3 regions of the Staphylococcus sp. acrmy genome follow, and region 1 is predicted to be linked to each of the others. Evidence: riboswitches for the same ligand, from Rfam matches in the RefSeq annotation. Region 1 holds a riboswitch; each other region holds the start of a gene.

Region 1 (6,240 bases):
ATTTAAAAAAGGAGTCTTGTTTGCGTTAGGTGCGCATTTATTATGGGGAGTTCTTCCTATTTATTGGAAATTAATAGGGGGAATAAGTGCGTTTGAAATTCTTGCCTATCGTATCGTGTTATCAATGATTTTTATGGTGCTCATGATTTTCATTTTGAAGAAAACGAACACATTTAAGCGAGACATAACAAATTTAGTTTCACATCCGATACAACTTATCGTGATTATCATTGCGGGGTACGTTATTACGATAAACTGGGGAACATTCATATGGGCAGTGTCAAATGGACATGTGCTACAGGCAAGTTTAGGTTATTACATTAACCCATTAGTAAGTATTCTATTGGCGTTCATTTTCCTAAAAGAGAGATTTAATAAGTTTGAAACGTTGGCTATTATCTTTGCGATGGTGGGCGTAGTCTACATGACCATTCGTGTCGGCGAGTTTCCGTTTATTTCACTAATGCTAGCATTTTCATTTGGTATTTATGGTTTGCTTAAAAAATTAGTGCGAGTTGAAGCGATGAGTAGTATCGCAATAGAATGTATCGTTACTGCACCGACGGGTCTTATTTACATGGCTTACTTATGGCAAACGAGTCAAAGTTCAGTAGGTATAAATATGGATAGTTTCTGGCTTCTATTTTCAGGGATGATTACGGCAGTGCCACTGATCTTATTCTCAGCAGGTGCTAAACGTATCCCACTATCATTAACTGGCTTTATTCAATACGTCAGCCCAACGCTAATATTTATCCTAGGCATCTTCGCCTTTAAAGAACCATTCGATATTCATCAATTGATTACGTTTATATTCATTTGGGTTGGTATCGCGTTATATAGTATTTCTCAATACGTGAAAATGAAACGTAACGCTAGACCTCAATAATGTGAATTTAATACATCGTAAAGGAATTTCTATATAACGTAGGAATTCCTTTTTTAATTCAATTCTATGTAAAAAAATTCAATTTTTACCACAAGCTTTCAACTTAATATTACTTATTAGATTTATTATCAAAGATTAATTATAGATACAATTTTGAAACTACAAATACATAAATTAAATAAAAAATGTGCACAATTTGTTGTAGAAATAAAAATTTAATTAAAATATAATTATATAGTGTTTTTTAAAATAGAAGCTTTATAGGAGACGGTATATGGAATTTTTGGGATTTTTAATAATTATAGGGTTAAGTGCATTTTTTTATAAGAAAATTAAATTGTCTTTGGCACAATCAATAGGTTTAGCAATTGGAAGTATTATATTATTAAATATTTTATTTTATACTATTCTATTTCTCGGTTTTAAAGTATCAATAATTTTGGTTTTCATCGTTGTAGCTATACTTTTGTTTTTACAGAGAAAAAATATCTCTGATTGGAAAAAAGGGGATATAGTAGTAGATAATACTATTGAATTTAGTAGTGAGATTGAAAGTATGGCTATAGAGAGCGATATGATTGGTGAAAATATTCCTATAAACAGAGCAGAATATTTTAACATGGGGACTGAACAAAATATATCTGAAGATGTTTATCCTATTATATATAATGCGAAACCAGCAAAAAATGAAATGAAGTTTATGGAGTATGGATATTTAATAACTACAAACGAAATTGTATTAAATAGACAAATAAAAAATAAAAATAAAGAAGATAAGAAAGAAAAATACACAAATGAAAAAGTTAGCATTCCATTTCAAAATTTATATAAGCAATATAGATTTGGAAAAACATCTTATCTATTATATTACGAACGTCCTAATATGATAGTTAGAAATTTACCAGAGTCGTTAGCAAATAAAATAAATTTTGTTATTGAATCAGGGTGGTCTAAAATTGTAAATGAAGCGTTAAAAAATAAAGCATTTACAGAAACTGAAGTTGAAGAAAATAAACAAACTAAAGAATTAGAGAAAATATTTGAGAATATTAAAGATAACTTAGATATTAATAATATTTCAAATTCAATGAGTAATGCTCAGTTTGCAAATGTTAGTTTGCAAATGAATGAAGACTTGAATAGGTCTCAAATTAACGCTAGATTTAGTGAGAGAACTGATAAAACAACTGGTGAACGAGTAAAAGCCAAAGGTTATGGTGTGGCTGGAGAACATGCGGGAACGGCGTTTGATAAATTAAAAATGAAAAATGCTGAAGGTTTCGGTCATAAGAATAAAAAAAATGGTCCAGATAGAGCTGTAAACGGTAAATTCATTCAAACAAAATATTGTAAAAATGCTAAAGCTAGTGTGAATTCAGCGTTCCACACTGTAGATAAACATCAAACTGCTAAATACATATACAAGAAAAAAATGATGATTTTAGAGGTTCCAAAAGATCAATATTCGGAAGCAATAAAAGAAATGAAGAGAAAAATAGAAGGTGGGGCTGTCCCCCATGAAAATAATCCTAACAATGCACATAAATATATAAAAAAAGGTGCTTTAACTTACAATCAAGCACAAATTGCTCAAACAAGTATATTTGATAGTAAAAAACATTCAGTTTATATAGACTCACAAGGAAATAAAAAAACTGTAACGTTAGCACAAAAGATTAAATACTCTGCAGGTATTGATTTTATACACGGGGCAAGTACGGCAATTCCTGGATCGATAGTCTCAGGTGTATGGATGTATTGGACATGTAGAACCTCTGGCTTAGACTCTAAGGAATCTTTTAAAAAAGCTAGTATTTCATTCATAAAGCCTATTGCTTATAGCGGTTTTACTTTTATGATTGCTTCTCAATTTGCTGGTAGTCAGGCAGGAAAAAAATTAGGACAAGCGTTAATTAATACAAAAGTGGTTAATAAGTTTGCTAAAAATTCTTCTAAAAACGCTACAAAAATGGTGACCGGAGGAACTTTGATAGCTATAAATGTTGCTGTGACGTTTGGGCCAGATGTTTATAATATATTAAAAGGAAGAATTTCTTATAAACAGCTTGTAAAAAATACAGTAGCCACAAGCGCTGGATCTTTAGGTGGATTAGCTGGGGGAGCAGCTTTGGGAACCTCATTTTTACCAGGGATTGGTACAGTTATTGGGGCAACTATTGGAGGAGCTATTTCAACAATGGCAGTAAAAAAAATTATGGATAACTTTGTTGAAGATGATGCTGTTCAAATGATTAGAATTGCAAAAGAAGAGTTTATTGAGGTTGTAATAATGAGTAGTGTGAGTAAAGAAGAATTTGAGTATATAATTAATAAAACATTTTTAAATAAAGACTTCAATAAAATTTTAAAATTAATGTATGCTGCAAACTCACATAGAGACTTTATTAAAGAACTATATAATAATTTATTAATTGAGGTATATGAGCAAAGAAAAGGGCCTGATGATGCTGAAATTATTGCGTTTGTAGAAAGTGTTTATGATAAAAATCAAGGAATAGTTTAGTAATAAAAATAATTTCTTAATTAAAAAAAGTAATAGAATAACTATTAAGGCTCTCTTATGTAATATACTTACAAATTTTGTATTACAAAAGAGGGTCTTTTAAATTTAATATAAAGTATAGATTTATGAAAGTTAGGAATAGTTAATAGATGTGAACTACGTATTTATAATCAGTTAGACTTATTTAGAAATATTCGTGTTTAGTAGCTTTTAAATTTAAGTTAACTTATTTTGCATATTTATCTAAAAAATAAATCATATGACAATAAAATAAAGGATGATATAAAATCTTATTATTACTCTTTTTTGGTAATTATAATACTTAAAATGGTGATTGTAAGAGACGATTATAGTAAATTGTTATCAATCCTAATTAGGAGATAAAGTCAATAAAAAACGCTCGAAATACTAAAATAAAATTTTTAGATTATTTTAAGCCTGGAATAGCGCGACTTTGAAAGTTTTTACGAACTTTTGTCACTAAATAGTGGCTTTTAATTATTGTAAGATTTAAGTACAATTAAAGTAATTCATAGCCAGAGTAATCATTTCTTACTTATGTAGGAGGTGATTATTACTGTTTATTTGCATATTTAATATAAACTTTGAAGTTTTTATTACTTTAAATGTATTTTTATCTTTAGCAATGACTATATTTTTTGGAAAACTCAATAAAAAATAACCCTTTATTATTGGCAGTAATAAAAGGGTTAAATAAACTAGTAAGAAAAATAGAGATTTCATACTCTATATTCTAGCTATGGTGTATGATTCCAACTTGTAATTTACAAGTTGGTTTTTTTATTTATAATGCTAATTTAATACTAGGTTAAGTTTCAATGTCTGTCAAACTCAAAAAGTAATATTTAACTTATAAAATTATTTTATTCAATATAATATTAACATAATCATCACATATCAATCGTGTCTACTAAATAACAAACGGTTTGTAAAATAATCTTTTGGGTTGATAGTTTGTTGAATTTTTCCGGTTTCTTTTAGCCACAATTGTAGGTCGTTGTAGAAATCGTCGCTTATTGATAAATCATTTGTGAAGCATTTTGTTGTGGCTTCGATGGTATCTTTATTTAATTGGTTATTTATATCTGTTTGTGTGTATTGGGCATAGATGTTAATTGCGTCTTCAAGGTTTGTATTGATGTACTGAATTGCTTTTTGAATGACTTTGATAAATCGTTTGATTTTAGTACTTTCTGTATCTAATTTATTAGGCGTAGTAATAAAAATTAATTGGCAAAAGTCTGGTACGTTGTAATCTTTTAAAGCGAAATAATCTACGTTAAGGCCTTTACTTCTTGCTTCTAATATTTCAAAATTTTCAAAGATAAGTGTAGCAGCATCGGCTTTATCATTTAGTAAAGCGTCGGTGTGATAAAAGCTATTGTTAACTGGCGTAATATCACCGTCTTTATACTCTACGCCATCAGCTTCAATCATCGTTTTGGCGATAGCAATGCCACCTAAACCAGGTGCACCAGGATATTGGAGACGTTTGCCAACTAAATCTTTAGGTGTTGTAATGCCTTTATCTTTGTTGTACATTACGCCACCATTCGTATGTAAGTATCTAGCGAATCCTACTACATTTTGGTTGCTTGCTTTATCTTCTACTAAATGGATAGGTTCAGTAATGGCGATATCCATTGAACCATTTTCAATTTCTTCTAATGCATCAAAATGTTTTTCAGGTTCTATCATTTCAATCTCTAAGTCGTGTTCTTTAAACCAACCTTTTTCAATACCTAAAATTAATGGTAAATGATCAGGATTTAAAAACCATTCTAAACCGACTACTAATTTTTCCATAAAAAAATTCCTCCAATAAACAGTTTTCCGTAAAAAAGTGAATGTTGAAAGAAATGCATAAATATATTTTCACTTTCCTACGTTGGTACTAACCAACAGGTTCAAGGGTTGAAAGGTTTACTTTCTCTCAGCAATTAATATTGCCCCCCTAGTGACTTGTTTTACCTATTTATAACATAGCATAGATGAAACTGATATAGAAATTAAAGTTAAAAAGTATTAAAACAATAGCAATAACATTATTGGAAATAGAATGGCTAGATTAAAGAGATTTATAAAGAAACTGACTAAGAGCGTATTATTTTTGGCTGGAAAATAAATGATAAGTGAGCAGACTAATAGAATAAAACTAGCAATGAGAAAGTACACGCAAATGTCGAGACCAACTTGAGATAGGTTATGTAAGTTATAAAGTACGAGCGTTATTGCTATTAAATAGTTGAGCAAATTTAGTCCATATATTAGTAGCTTCATGATTCATCACCACTCCAATAATTAGTTATCGAACTCTCTTTTATCTTATCATGTATGTTTGTTGTAAATTTATTTGAAAAGTTAATAATTGAGACAAGCGATTGTACTATTTTCCCAAATAAAAAATACACTTATAGCATTGGGAGGACTATAAGTGTATTGGCCATAAAGCCTTTTTTGGGAATATACAAATGTTTGGGTTTTAATAAAATGTATGACAGGGTTACATTTTATTGTATGGAATGTTGGTGATTGATAAATGTACTCTAAATTTAAGGAAGTCTAAGTCTAGTACAAACTAATTTGAAAAAGAAAAGAGTATATATTCTCCGGCACATTATAAATAATGCCAAGTTATCCCAAATAGATACTTAATTTATGTATCTAGCTTGTTTTACCCGTTTGTTTTGTTTTAAAACTGTTTTTAACAATAAAATGTATAAATTTAATATCTTTTTGAAAATTATGTAGAAATGAACCTTTATTTCAAAATAATATAAATTAGTCCAAGAATCATGGTAATGCT
Region 2 (6,240 bases), on a different contig from region 1:
TCGTAATGGCTATAAAATGTATTACCTTCTTCTTGACGTGCGTTGTCTACAAGGCCTTTCATTAATTCTAAATAGTCCTCACGATGATCTTCATTTACTTTAAGTTTTGCATTAATAATAATCATACGACTCACCCTTACCTTTAAGATTTACTCTTATTTTATCATTTTCTTTATTTTTGAGTTAATTTTATACACAAGATATCTCATTAATTTAACTTAATATATTTGATTGTACGAAAGTGTCTTATTTTTGTAAATTACCACGTAACACACGTAGTATTGTTGGCGAGACTCTTGAGGGAACAGGGCTAGGCTAAGACCGTGGCTTAGCCAGTCCCCCTAAGAAAGCGAGCCAAACAATACGAAGTATTACTAAAAAAGCGTAGAAACGATTCATAATTGAATCATCTCTACGCTTATTAAGATTTATGTCTCAACCTACAATAGGTTGTTGTCGTTCAATCTATTTCAATTTACGTGATTCATCTTTAATCAATGGTTTATCTGGTGTTACAAATAACCATAAGATAGCAGCAATCACTGCTGGAATAATTAATAATTGGAATGTCATTGTCCAACCAAGTGATGCAACTAAAGCACCGGCTAAGAATGGACTTAATAAAGCACCAATGTTACCCCATAAGTTCATCCAACCTGACACTGTTCCGGCAAAGTTACGACCAATGTCATTCGCTGCAGCCCAGCTCATACCCATTGAAATACCCATGCCACCTAAACCAAGTGATAACCAGAAAATAGTGACATATAATTTCTCAGTATGTACTGCAAAGAAGATTGAAATCGCAAATACGATAAAGCCGACAATAGCAATTAATCCTCTTGAAACGAAACGTGATTGACCACTACGTAAAATTTTATCTGAGATTGCACCAGCAGATAAGATTAAAACAAACATGATAAACCATGGTAATGAACTGATTGTCATATGTTTAAATTCTACATGATATTGTTCTGTTAAATATGTTGGTAACCAAATTAAGAATAATGTGATTACAAATTGAACTACAAAATATTGTCCTGCAATCGCATAGAAACTTACACGACGGAAGAATTGATTCCATGGAGGTGTTGATTGCGTTGTTTGTACTAAATCACGATTCTCCATAATGAAATGTTTCTCTGCTTCATTCACCATACGATGTTGTTCTGGTAAATCTTTTGCGATGATGCCCCATAAGATGGCGATTAAAATACCTACACCACCAAAGATATAAAAGACTGCTTGCCAGTTAAAGGCGTTAACAATCGCAATTGTAATAATAGGTGCTAATACTGGTCCAAAATATGAACCTGCTAATAACATACTCGATGCTCTACCTTTTTCATCTTTTGAGAACCAAGTAGAGTTAAATACGGCATTAGATGGATACATTGGCGCTTCCCCTATACCGAATAAGAAACGAACTAAATATAATAACCCGTGATGTTTAATCATACCCGTAAAGATAGTGAAGGCACTCCACCATAATAAGGCAATTGTAATCATCTTACGTGGACCAAATTTCTCTGCTAACATACCTGAAGGCACTTGCATTAATGCATAACCTAGTGAGAAGAATGAAGCGAGCAACCCAAATTGTTGCTTGTTCATATGTAAATCAGCCATCATTTGTGGCGCGATATATGAGATGTTCGATCTATCCATATATGCGATAACTCCGATAATAAAAAATGCTAATGCGAAAAACCAGCGAACACTACTTCTTTTTTGTCTTTGAACCATTTCCTCTTTTTCCTACTTCCCTTAAATTTGTTGATTCTTAAAATGTTGTCTAATATATTCTTCGAGACTCCCAATTCTCTAAAAATATCATCCCATAACGCCCATTCTCATAGTCTTTTGAGCTTATTTTTATTTATAATATCAGGTTTTGTAATCGTTTACAATAGGTTTTCTTAAAGTTTTTTATTAAATTGCGTTTGTTTAAATATGAAACCAATCCTTTCCTTGAAAAAGCCTTGCACCGCTTGTTATAAACTAAGATTTGAATTCTATTCCAAAAAATTGTAGAATGAACTTGAAATAAAACGTGAACGGTTATTTTTTAACACATAAAATTTAATTTTCCACTGGAAGTGCCTTTGTTTAGGGCTGAGAGTAAAGAACGGACTTTATAATTCCTGGAACCTGATCCAGTTTGTACTGGCGTAGGAAAGTGGCGCATAGGATATCATAAAGCTAAGTTAAACGCTATTTCCCTACGAGGGAGATAGCGTTTTTTTATATCTTAAGGAGTGATGCTCATTTTCATTGCTATAACATCTTATAAAGCGTTAACGACTAAAGATTTACACCATTTTCTCGAAATTGCTAAAGGTATAGACGGCCTATTATTCAGGACACCAATGTCTCATGAAGACTTATTTCATTTTATAACGGACTTGCTCAAACAAGGATTTCCTAAAGATAAAATGATTATTCATAGTGACATTGCATTGCTAGAAAAATTAAATCTCTCATGCTTACACATGCGTGAAATGGACACTCAAGCGTTTGATTACAAAGCACGACATCCAGAAATTGAAATCAGCATGTCGACACACTCACTACAGTCTGTGACACAAGCTTATGAGCATCATCTTGATTATGTGTTTTATGGTCATATCTTTGAAACACCATCTAAACCTAATCAGACGCCACGGTCCATAGAAGAGATTCACCAAGTTTTACAACTCCCAATTTCTGTCTATGCGATTGGCGGTATAACTAAAGAAACAATTCACGACTTACCTCATGGCTTTGCCGGTGTTTGTGCAATTTCTTTCTTTATGAACGCATCTTTGACACAAATTGAACAGTTACGAAAGGAGTGGTTGAAAGATGCGTGACGTTCTCATTATTGGTTCGGGCGTGATTGGTATGTCTATCGCTAGAAACTTAAGCCAATCACAAATGGACATTGCTATTGTAGATCGTGATATTCCAGGTAAACATGCCTCATACAAAGCAGGTGGCATGTTAGGCGCACAGAATGAATTTACTGAAGATAATGATTTATTTAGACTCGCGCTTGAATCGCGTAGCCTTTTCCCAAAACTGTGTGAGACATTACAAGATGAAACGGGCATTGATATCCAATATCAAGCTTCTGGTTTGATTAAAATTGCGAATCGCCCAGAAGACGTCGACAGTTTGTGTAAGCAGTACCATTTCTTAAAATCATTAGATGACAGCGTGGTAGAACTTTCAGATACCGATTTGATTCACTTAACGAATGGTAATGTCACATCAAGTGAGATGGCTATTTATATTCCTCACGATGGTCAAATTAATGCGAATCATTATACGAAAGCTCTATTCAAGTCATTACAACAGCGTGATATTAAACGATATTTCAATACGGAAGTAACACGCATTGAACATTTAAATGGGTACTATCAGGTAGAAACAACTGATGGCTCACTTTACGCGAAGAAAGTGATTGTAGCCGGTGGCGCTTGGTCATCTCAATTGCTAAAAGACTATCATCTCCCTCGTGAAGTGGTAGGCGTTAAAGGTGAAGTCTTACTCATTGAAAATGACGACTTAGATTTAAAAGAAACGGTGTTTATGACAAATGGTTGTTATATCGTTCCTAAACAACCTAACCGCTTCTTAATCGGTGCGACAAGTGAATTTGATAATTATTCTGTAGGAAACACGAGTGAAGGTATATCTTGGCTTCATCAATATGCGAATGAACGTATCCCTGAACTCGCGCAAGGCAAAGTGATTAAACAATGGTCAGGTGTGCGTCCCTATACTGAAGGCGAAGTACCGATTATGGACCGCATTGACGATGGACTTTATGTCATCACCGGCCATTATCGTAACGGCATCCTACTCTCACCTATTATCGGACGCGACATCGCAAACTGGTTATTTACCGGCGTGAAGCCACGTAACTATGAATCTTTCAATGTTTCAAGGAGGTCAAATCATGAAGTGTATCATTAATGGCGATGAGTTCAATTTCGATTCAGAACAGTCTATCAATGACGTTTTACGTTCTCTCGAATTGGACCCACAACGTGTCATTATCGAATATAATAAAACATTAATTAAACAAGAAGAGTACGATAATCATACTGTTAGAGAAGACGATCAACTAGAATTATTAGAATTTGTTGGAGGCGGATAATATGTTTAAAATTGGACCATTAGAATTACAATCTCGTTTATTATTAGGTACTGGTAAATTTGAAAATGAAGATATACAAACGCAAGCAATTAAAGCATCAGAAACCAATGTACTTACTTTCGCAGTAAGACGTATGAATCTATATGATAAAAACTTACCTAACCCACTTGCAAATATTAATTTAAAAGATTTTATTACTTTTCCAAATACTGCAGGCGCAAAAACTGCTGAAGAAGCGATTCGTATCGCAGAAATCGCAAAACATGCCGGCGTATGTGACATGATTAAAGTCGAGGTCATTGGCGATGACGAAACATTGCTACCTGACCCATTCGAAACTTACGAAGCTTGTAAAGTCTTATTAGACAAAGGCTATATCGTTTGTCCATACATTTCTAACGACGTCGTATTAGCGAAACGTTTAGAAGAACTTGGCGTACATGCAGTTATGCCACTTGCTTCTCCAATCGGTACAGGACGTGGTATTAATAACCAACTTAATTTAAGCTACATTATTAAAAATTCAAATGTCCCTGTTATCGTAGACGCAGGTATCGGTTCAGCGAAAGACGCTTGTCACGCAATGGAATTAGGTGCAGATGGTATCTTGCTTAACACAGCAGTTTCAGGTGCTAAAGACCCTGTGAAGATGGCCGAAGCAATGAAATTAGGCATTCACGCTGGTCGTTTATCTTATGAAGCCGGCCGTATTCCTGTGAAATACACAGCCCAAGCTTCAAGCCCTACTGAAGGATTAGGATTCTTATAATGCAACGTTATCAACGTCAAATGCGTTTTCATCCTTTTGGGGAAAATGGGCAAAACGCCCTAACGCACGCCAATATTTTAATATTAGGCGCCGGCGCATTAGGTAGTCATGTGGTTGAACAACTCGCACGCATGGGCGCGCATCATTTAACCATCGTTGACATGGATATAGTCGAAGAATCCAATTTACATCGTCAAGCACTCTATACTGAAGACGATGCAGTGAATATGACGCCTAAAGTCTATGCGGTTAAAGACAAAATTGCTCATATCAATTCTAACGTCGACGTTCAAACGTATTATCAAGAAATTGACTCGACTAATATTGAAGATTTACTCAAAGACGTTAACCCAGATATTGTGATTGATGGTATGGATCATTTTAAAATACGTTATCTAATCAATGAAGCATGTCATAAACACAATATTCCATGGGTTTATGGTGCAGCCGTTGGTAGTAAAGGCACAGTGTATGGTATTGATTTTAGTGGCCCTTGCTTGAAATGTTTATTAAAACGTATGCCATCAAGTGGTGAAAGTTGTGCTATCAACGGTGTCTTACCACCTGTCATCTCTCAAGTAGCGAGTTATGAAGTATCCGAAGCTATTCGTTATTTATCTGGTCACGGCTTTTCAAAAAAACTTATTACTATCAACGCATTTGATATCGACTATAAAGCAATGAACGTAGATATCTTGAAAGATGACGCTTGTGAAGTATGTGCCGAACATCGTTATACTTTACTCGAAACAAAGCAACAACAACAGATTGAGAGTTTATGTGGAAAGACCTATCTCTTTAGATATGACGCGTCAGTGTTCGGACATGCAGACTATTTCCCGGGCGATATTGTGAAATCAACGTCATTCGCTAAATTGATCAAAGACCATGATTATGAAATTACTTTATTTAAAGATGGACGTATGAATGTCTACGGCGTGGAAGATGATGACGAAGCGAACAAATTATACCACTATTATTTAAAAGCAATAAAATAATGTGAGTTGGTTATATCTGAAGAAAGTCAGGCAATTTTTAGGCTTATACAAGCAATTCATAGTAAATTTTATTATAATGAATTTACTATGAATTTTTTATTTTCAATAAAGCTTAATCTTAAAGGAGTTCTTGCTAATAAATGGAACAATTAATCACCGACTTTATAAGTAGATGGGGTTATACAGCGATTTTCATTCTTATTATACTGGAGAATGTATTGCCTGTAGTACCATCTGAAATTATCTTAACGTTTGCTGGGTTAATGTCAGTTAAATCAGGCTTATCGATTCCAGTCCTATTTCTTATTTCAACTCTATCGCCTCGTTAA
Region 3 (6,240 bases), on a different contig from region 1:
AAATTATTCGCTAAACAGCTTATGGCTAAATATCATATTCCGACTGCGGATTATAAAGAAACTAACAATAAAACAGAAGCATTAGATTTCGTTAATACATGTGAGTTACCTATCGTCGTGAAGAAAGACGGCCTCGCAGCAGGTAAAGGCGTTATCATCGCCCATACTCGTGAAGAAGCAATCGAAGCGGTCGAAGAAGTGTATCCTGAAGAACAAGGGAAAGTCGTTTTCGAACAATTCTTAGAAGGTGAAGAATTCTCGCTAATGACGTTTGTTAATGAAGAATACGCAGTGCCGTTCGATTGTATTGCACAAGATCATAAGCGTGCTTATGATAATGATGAAGGGACAAATACGGGTGGAATGGGTGCATATTGTCCAGTGCCACATATTAGTGAAGGGGTATTGAATCGCACGAATCAAGAGATTGCGCAACCAATTGCTAAAGCGTTGAAAGCAGAGGGTTATAACTATTTTGGTTTATTATATATTGGTGCGATTTTAACGTCAGAAGGACCTAAAGTCATTGAATTTAATGCCCGTTTTGGCGATCCGGAAGCACAAGTGCTATTAAGCCGTCTTGAAAGTGATTTAATGGCTCAAATCGTCGCTTTAGATCGTAAAGAGCCTATTCGTTTCCAATGGCATAATGATTTCGTCGTCGGCGTTATGTTAGCTTCTAAAGGCTATCCTGGATTATATAATAAAGGCGCCAAAGTCTCAGGCTTCAAGTTGAATGATGAGTACTTTGTGAGCGGGTTACGTAAAGAGAATGATGACTTTGTAACCTCAGGAGGAAGAGTACTTCTCGCTATTGGAAAAGGACAAACGATTGAAGCCGCACAAAAAGCCGCATACCAAAACGTTGAACGCGTAGAAAGCGACCAATTATTCTACCGTAAAGACATAGGAAATAAAGCATTGAAAAAATAAAAGTGATAGGTAAGAAAGGAAAGTTTACTTTCTCTCTAACTATAAAACTAGCTCTGAAAAATCTACGATTAGACTTTTTCAGAGCTAGTTTTTCTATATTCGCTTTTAACTTAGCCTACTTTTCCAGAAACACGAGCATCGGTAATGCCGGTAATTGGGAAGGTTTGTGATAGATAGAAAGCTAAAGCTAAAATACCAATTAAACAGATCACGAATAGTATATCTTTATATGAGAATGGAGCTTTATAATAATACGTTCTTGGTCCATCTTTAAATCCTTTAGATTCCATGGCTACTGATAATTGATGGGCACGACGTATATTTTGACTTAAAATCGGAATGATTAAGTGTTTGAAACGTTTTAACCCTCGATAATTCGAAGCATCAATCATTTGATAGCGCATTTTTAAAGAACGTCTAAGTTGGATCAGTGATGTAAAGATTAAAGGTACCATTCTGATTGCTGCCATAAAGGCATAGGCAATTTTAGGTTTGATTTTTAGATGTTGCATTAAACTATAGAATATCATGACGATTTGTGAAGTTAACGCAATTAAGATACCAAACATTGATACTGTAATTGTCCGTAAGGATAAATGTATACCACGTACGATACTTTCTATACTAATTTGGATAATTCCCCAAGTGAATAGCATGTGTGTACCGTCACCATACAGAATCATAAATAATGATGATAGTAGGGCAAAGAATACGGTAACTAGGAGAAAAGACCCAGTTATCTTAAGTTCAGTGCCATTAAATAACATTAAGAATATAAACATTAATAAAGTAATGTAAATCATGTAATCAAAGTTATGGACGAAAATGATAAAGAAGAATAAAGCGACGCCAAACAATAACTTAGTTATGATATTTACATCATCAACGAATGTGAATCGTTTTTTCCAACGCTCAAACATGTGCTTCACCTTCCATTTTCACGAGTTTTCCATTGTCCACGTTTAAGCGACGTGTAGGGTAACGGTGTATGATTTCTGGATCATGCGTAACCATGACAATCGTTTGCCCTTTAGCAACACGTTCTTGGAAAAGTTCAATTAATTGAAATGTATTATGACTATCTAGACCAAAAGTTGGTTCATCTAATAAAATAATTTCAGCTTTTGAACTTAACGCGGTCGCTACACTTAAGCGACGTTTTTGTCCCATTGATAATTCAAATGGGTGTTGGTTTTTAACATTTTCCAAATGCAATAAACTCAAAAGACGTTGCGTTTGTGCTTCGGCTTTTTTTGGTTCTTGATGGTTGTAATGAATATGTATTTCCTCATATACAGAGTTTGTAATGAATTGTAACTCTGGATTTTGATAAACGAGATACATATGTTGTGCTGCATCTTTAATTTTCTTCAATAAAGTATCTTCGTAATGCATTTGCCCTTTATATTTTATTAACTGCATTATAGATTCGAGAAGAGTAGTCTTTCCAGTACCATTTTTCCCAGTAACTGTAATCCATTCACCAGGATAAATAGATAATTCTGGTATTTGGAATAAGTCTTTCTTACCACGAGTAACTCGCCCATCTTTATATGAGAAAATTGTTTTATTGTAATCAGGAGAAAGAGCATAACGTTCTGGTGCATGATTCCACGCATGAGGATGCCAAACACCGAATTCAGTTAGTAACTCTTCGCAATTTTGTAAGATGTAATCAGGTGTATTATCGGCAATGATTTCTCCCTCATAGTTCATTAAGATAACGCGATCAACGTGTTGCCATATATGTTCAACTTTATGTTCAACGATAAGCACTGTTTGATCCGTCCATAAATGAATTAATCGTTTCCACAAATCCGCCGTAGCGTCTACATCTAACATTGCCGTAGGTTCGTCTAGGAAGAGCGTATCAGCTTCTTGTAAAATAGTTTCCACAATAGCTAATTTCTGTTTCATCCCGCCACTCAAGTGGTTAACATATGTAGTGTCAGTTACATTTAAATTCACAGAAGCAAGGGCTTGTTGAATTTGTTCGTCCATTTCACTACGTGGGACTTTCTTATTTTCTAAAACGAAAGCTAATTCTTCATAAACTTTCGGCATACAAAATTGAGTATCTGGATCTTGAAAGATAACCCCTGATTGTTGATTAATTTCTAATTCATCATATTTCATAGGTAGTTCTATTAAATTAGGAACAATACCACTTAGCACATTAAGCAATGTGCTTTTACCAGATCCAGAAGGACCTAGTAAAAGCACTTTTTCTTTATCTTTAATTTCAATATTTAAATTATCGAAAATTTTTCTTTCGCCATTTGGATATTTAAGACGTAAATTTTTTGCTTTTAACACAATGATTTCCCCTTATAGGTTGTCGTAGTCTTTTTGAGAAGCTGGACGGAATAGTTTGGTTACGCCAGTTTGATCCAACGCTTTGACAATATAATAAGATAGTAATCCGGCAACTACGATACCGCTAATCGCACGGAAAACAATGAATAATAGTAAGTTCCAACCTGCTACTTCATTTAAATAACCGTAGAAATAATCTACTGGGAATGAAATAAGCGCTGTAGTTAAACCAGCTAATGCCGCTACCATTAAAGATCTTGATTTATATTTAAAAATAGCGAAAATGATTTCACATGCTAAACCTTGTAAAATGGCATAAATAATCGTTGGAATATCAAATTTACCCATAACAATAGTTTCACCAGCACCAGCAGCAAATTCTGCAATTAAGGCGATACCTGGTTTAGGAATAATTAAATATGCGACGATAGCAGCCATAAACCAAACGCCGTATGTGAGTTGCTCAATATGAAGACCTGCAACTTGTGCTACGTTGTATGCAAACCACCATAAGTTATAAATAATTGCAAATACTACAGCAATCAGTACAGTTACTAATATTTCTGAAAGCTTTAAACCTTTTGACATAAAGTTTCCTCCTAAAAAAACGCACAACCCTCCGTAGAAAGTTGTGCGTCTCAAATAAAATACTTTATATAAAAGTTGAAATTATTTATGTTAGCAACACTTTCCTACGCTAGTCTTAGCTAGTTCAGGTTCGAAGGGTTTGAGGCTACACCTCATCTCAGCATACACACCCCTAGTGCGTTGTTATTTAATTTAGTTTAAATGTATGACTTTTCCTAATTAATGTCAAGGTCATTCAGGGATTTTGGTTAAAACTGATAGGAATTTATAGATTTTATATTTATTTATTTTAGAACATAAAAAAAACTACCAATCCACGTTAGGGGATTGGTAGCCACCATACTTATATGTCTAAATTAGTCTAAAGTGTCTTGAACATCTTTTTTAGTTTGTTCAGTGTCATTAGTTTTTTCTTCGTTTTGGTCTTTTAATTTTTCTTCTACTTCTTTAGCTTTTTCAGCTGATAATTTTTTAGCATCTTCGTTTGTCATAATGCAACACTCCTTATACGAATAATTATTACAGTTATAGTCTACCCATTAGAAATAAAGATAAACTTTTATAGGTCTCAAGTTGTATTTTATTCTTTAATAAAGACAAGAGTAACAACTTCATATATAATGAATTTTGAGGTGAACAGTATGTCTTTTCTTAAGAAACACACCGAGATAATTTATAGTTATCTTATCGGTCTCGTTTCACTCTTCACGGGTCTCATTATTTTAGTTAATTTACCTTTAATCAATGAATTAAAGGATAAAAATAAAGCTGAATTAAAAATTCATAATTTATGGGACTTCCTTAATGCATTCTTCAGTGAAATTATTAGAGTGATGAGTAGATTCATAGGCAACTTTCCTATTATAAGTGCAGTCATAATTATTTTATTTGGTATTATTGTAATGTTTATTGGTTATACATTATACCGTACTACTAAATATGATTACGACATCTCAATATTCTTTTTAATTATTGGTGTTTTATACTTCCTTATTACAATTACCTTAATGACTCAAGTATATGGCTTTTGGGCAGTGATTTTTGTTTTTCCATTTATTATTCATACTGGATATATCGTTTATAAAGATGAACTTAATCAGGAAAATAGAAAAAGTCATTATCTATGGATAATTATTTCATACGGAATAAGTTATTTAATTACCCAAATTTCGTTATACGGTAAAATTGATGCAAATGAAATTGCACCAATTGATATTTTAAGCGTAAATACATTCTTTTTAGTTATGTGGTTATTAGCGCAAGCTTCTATCTGGAATTTCTTATTCCTAAGACGCGCATTACCATTAACTAAGGAAGAACTTGGTGAAGAAGAACCTGAATTATCAAGAGCAAGTAAAGGAAATGTTTCGAATCAATCTAAAGTTCATTTTAAACAACTACAAGATAAAACATCCGAATATGCACATAAGACGAGAAGAAGTGTAGATTTAGATAAAATCAGATCTAAACGTGATAAGTTTAAAAACAAATTTAAAAATATCTTTAACATCGAAGAGGACGATATTCCAAGTTGGATGAGACGTCCTAAATGGATTAAACCTGCTTATGTAGAAATCTTCTGTGGTTTCATTTTATTCTTATTTACTTTTATAGAATTTAATAACAGAAATGCTTTATTTGTGTCTGGTGAATGGGAGTTATCACAAACTCAATATGTAATTGAATGGATAACATTATTATTGTTAATGTTCATCATTATTATCTATGTTGCTACCACATTGACACATTTCTTAAGAGGTAAGTTTTATTATTTACAACTCTTTATGATAAGCATTCTATTCTTTAAATTGTTAACAGAATTTATTAATATTATGATCCATGGTTTGCTTTTATCTGTGTTTATTACGCCAACTTTAATTTTAATGTTAATTGCAGTCATCGTCGCATTTACATTACAATTAAGAGAACGGCCATAATTGAATACGTTTCGCTAAGAGGCTGGGACATTTATATAAAATGTCTTGGCCTTTAGTTTTGCTGATTTGACGTTAATGTGTGTAATGAAAATTTCAAATTTGTTAAAATGGTAACGTGCCTAAATAAGAAACATTTTCAAAAAGTAAAAGTAAGTATAAATATGATTTAAATAGGAGAATTCGATAATGAAAATAGCAACGTTAAATAAAGGAAAAGAAACAAAATATTTAAATCAATATCCATTGGTAAACGAAGATGATATTTACCAACACGATCATTTAAAAGAAGGCGATTTATTTCAATTAGTCACTGAGGATAACCGATATGTTGCGACAGCTTATGTAGGTCGTCAACATAAAGGTTTAGGTTGGGTATTAAGTTATGATCAAAATGAAGACATTAATACGCCATTTTTCGTAAAATTATTTAAACAAGCCTTAGAAGAACGAGAATATTATCGTCACA

What was found. A riboswitch is a leader RNA that binds a small molecule or an ion and turns the genes downstream of it on or off. The one in region 1 is predicted to bind thiamine pyrophosphate.
Region 2: it holds a riboswitch for thiamine pyrophosphate, as region 1 does, so the genes downstream of both, FH144_RS10120 (thiamine phosphate synthase) here and FH144_RS01360 (ABC transporter substrate-binding protein) in region 1, are expected to answer to the same signal.
Region 3: it holds a riboswitch for thiamine pyrophosphate, as region 1 does, so the genes downstream of both, FH144_RS02880 (ECF transporter S component) here and FH144_RS01360 (ABC transporter substrate-binding protein) in region 1, are expected to answer to the same signal.

Annotation. Positions count from the first base shown of each region.
Region 1 is NZ_JALCVE010000001.1:276,199-282,438, reverse strand. It holds gene rarD (EamA family transporter RarD) at 1-889, shown strand, start outside; gene FH144_RS01365 (hypothetical protein) at 1,164-3,413, shown strand; gene FH144_RS01360 (ABC transporter substrate-binding protein) at 4,332-5,240, opposite strand; TPP riboswitch at 5,298-5,400, opposite strand; gene FH144_RS01355 (CPBP family intramembrane glutamic endopeptidase) at 6,196-6,240, opposite strand, start outside.
Region 2 is NZ_JALCVE010000010.1:47,273-53,512, forward strand. It holds gene FH144_RS10110 (putative quinol monooxygenase) at 1-125, opposite strand, end outside; gene FH144_RS10115 (pyruvate MFS transporter) at 466-1,746, opposite strand; TPP riboswitch at 2,086-2,195, shown strand; gene FH144_RS10120 (thiamine phosphate synthase) at 2,262-2,852, shown strand; gene thiO (glycine oxidase ThiO) at 2,845-3,960, shown strand; gene thiS (sulfur carrier protein ThiS) at 3,944-4,144, shown strand; gene FH144_RS10135 (thiazole synthase) at 4,146-4,913, shown strand; gene FH144_RS10140 (ThiF family adenylyltransferase) at 4,913-5,911, shown strand; partial or broken gene uptA (undecaprenyl phosphate transporter UptA) at 6,052-6,240, shown strand, end outside.
Region 3 is NZ_JALCVE010000002.1:228,064-234,303, reverse strand. It holds gene purD (phosphoribosylamine--glycine ligase) at 1-933, shown strand, start outside; gene FH144_RS02890 (energy-coupling factor transporter transmembrane component T family protein) at 1,044-1,853, opposite strand; gene FH144_RS02885 (ABC transporter ATP-binding protein) at 1,846-3,249, opposite strand; gene FH144_RS02880 (ECF transporter S component) at 3,262-3,837, opposite strand; TPP riboswitch at 3,922-4,021, opposite strand; gene graF (glycopeptide resistance-associated protein GraF) at 4,194-4,328, opposite strand; gene auxA (lipoteichoic acid stability factor AuxA) at 4,479-5,774, shown strand; gene FH144_RS02865 (class I SAM-dependent rRNA methyltransferase) at 5,961-6,240, shown strand, end outside.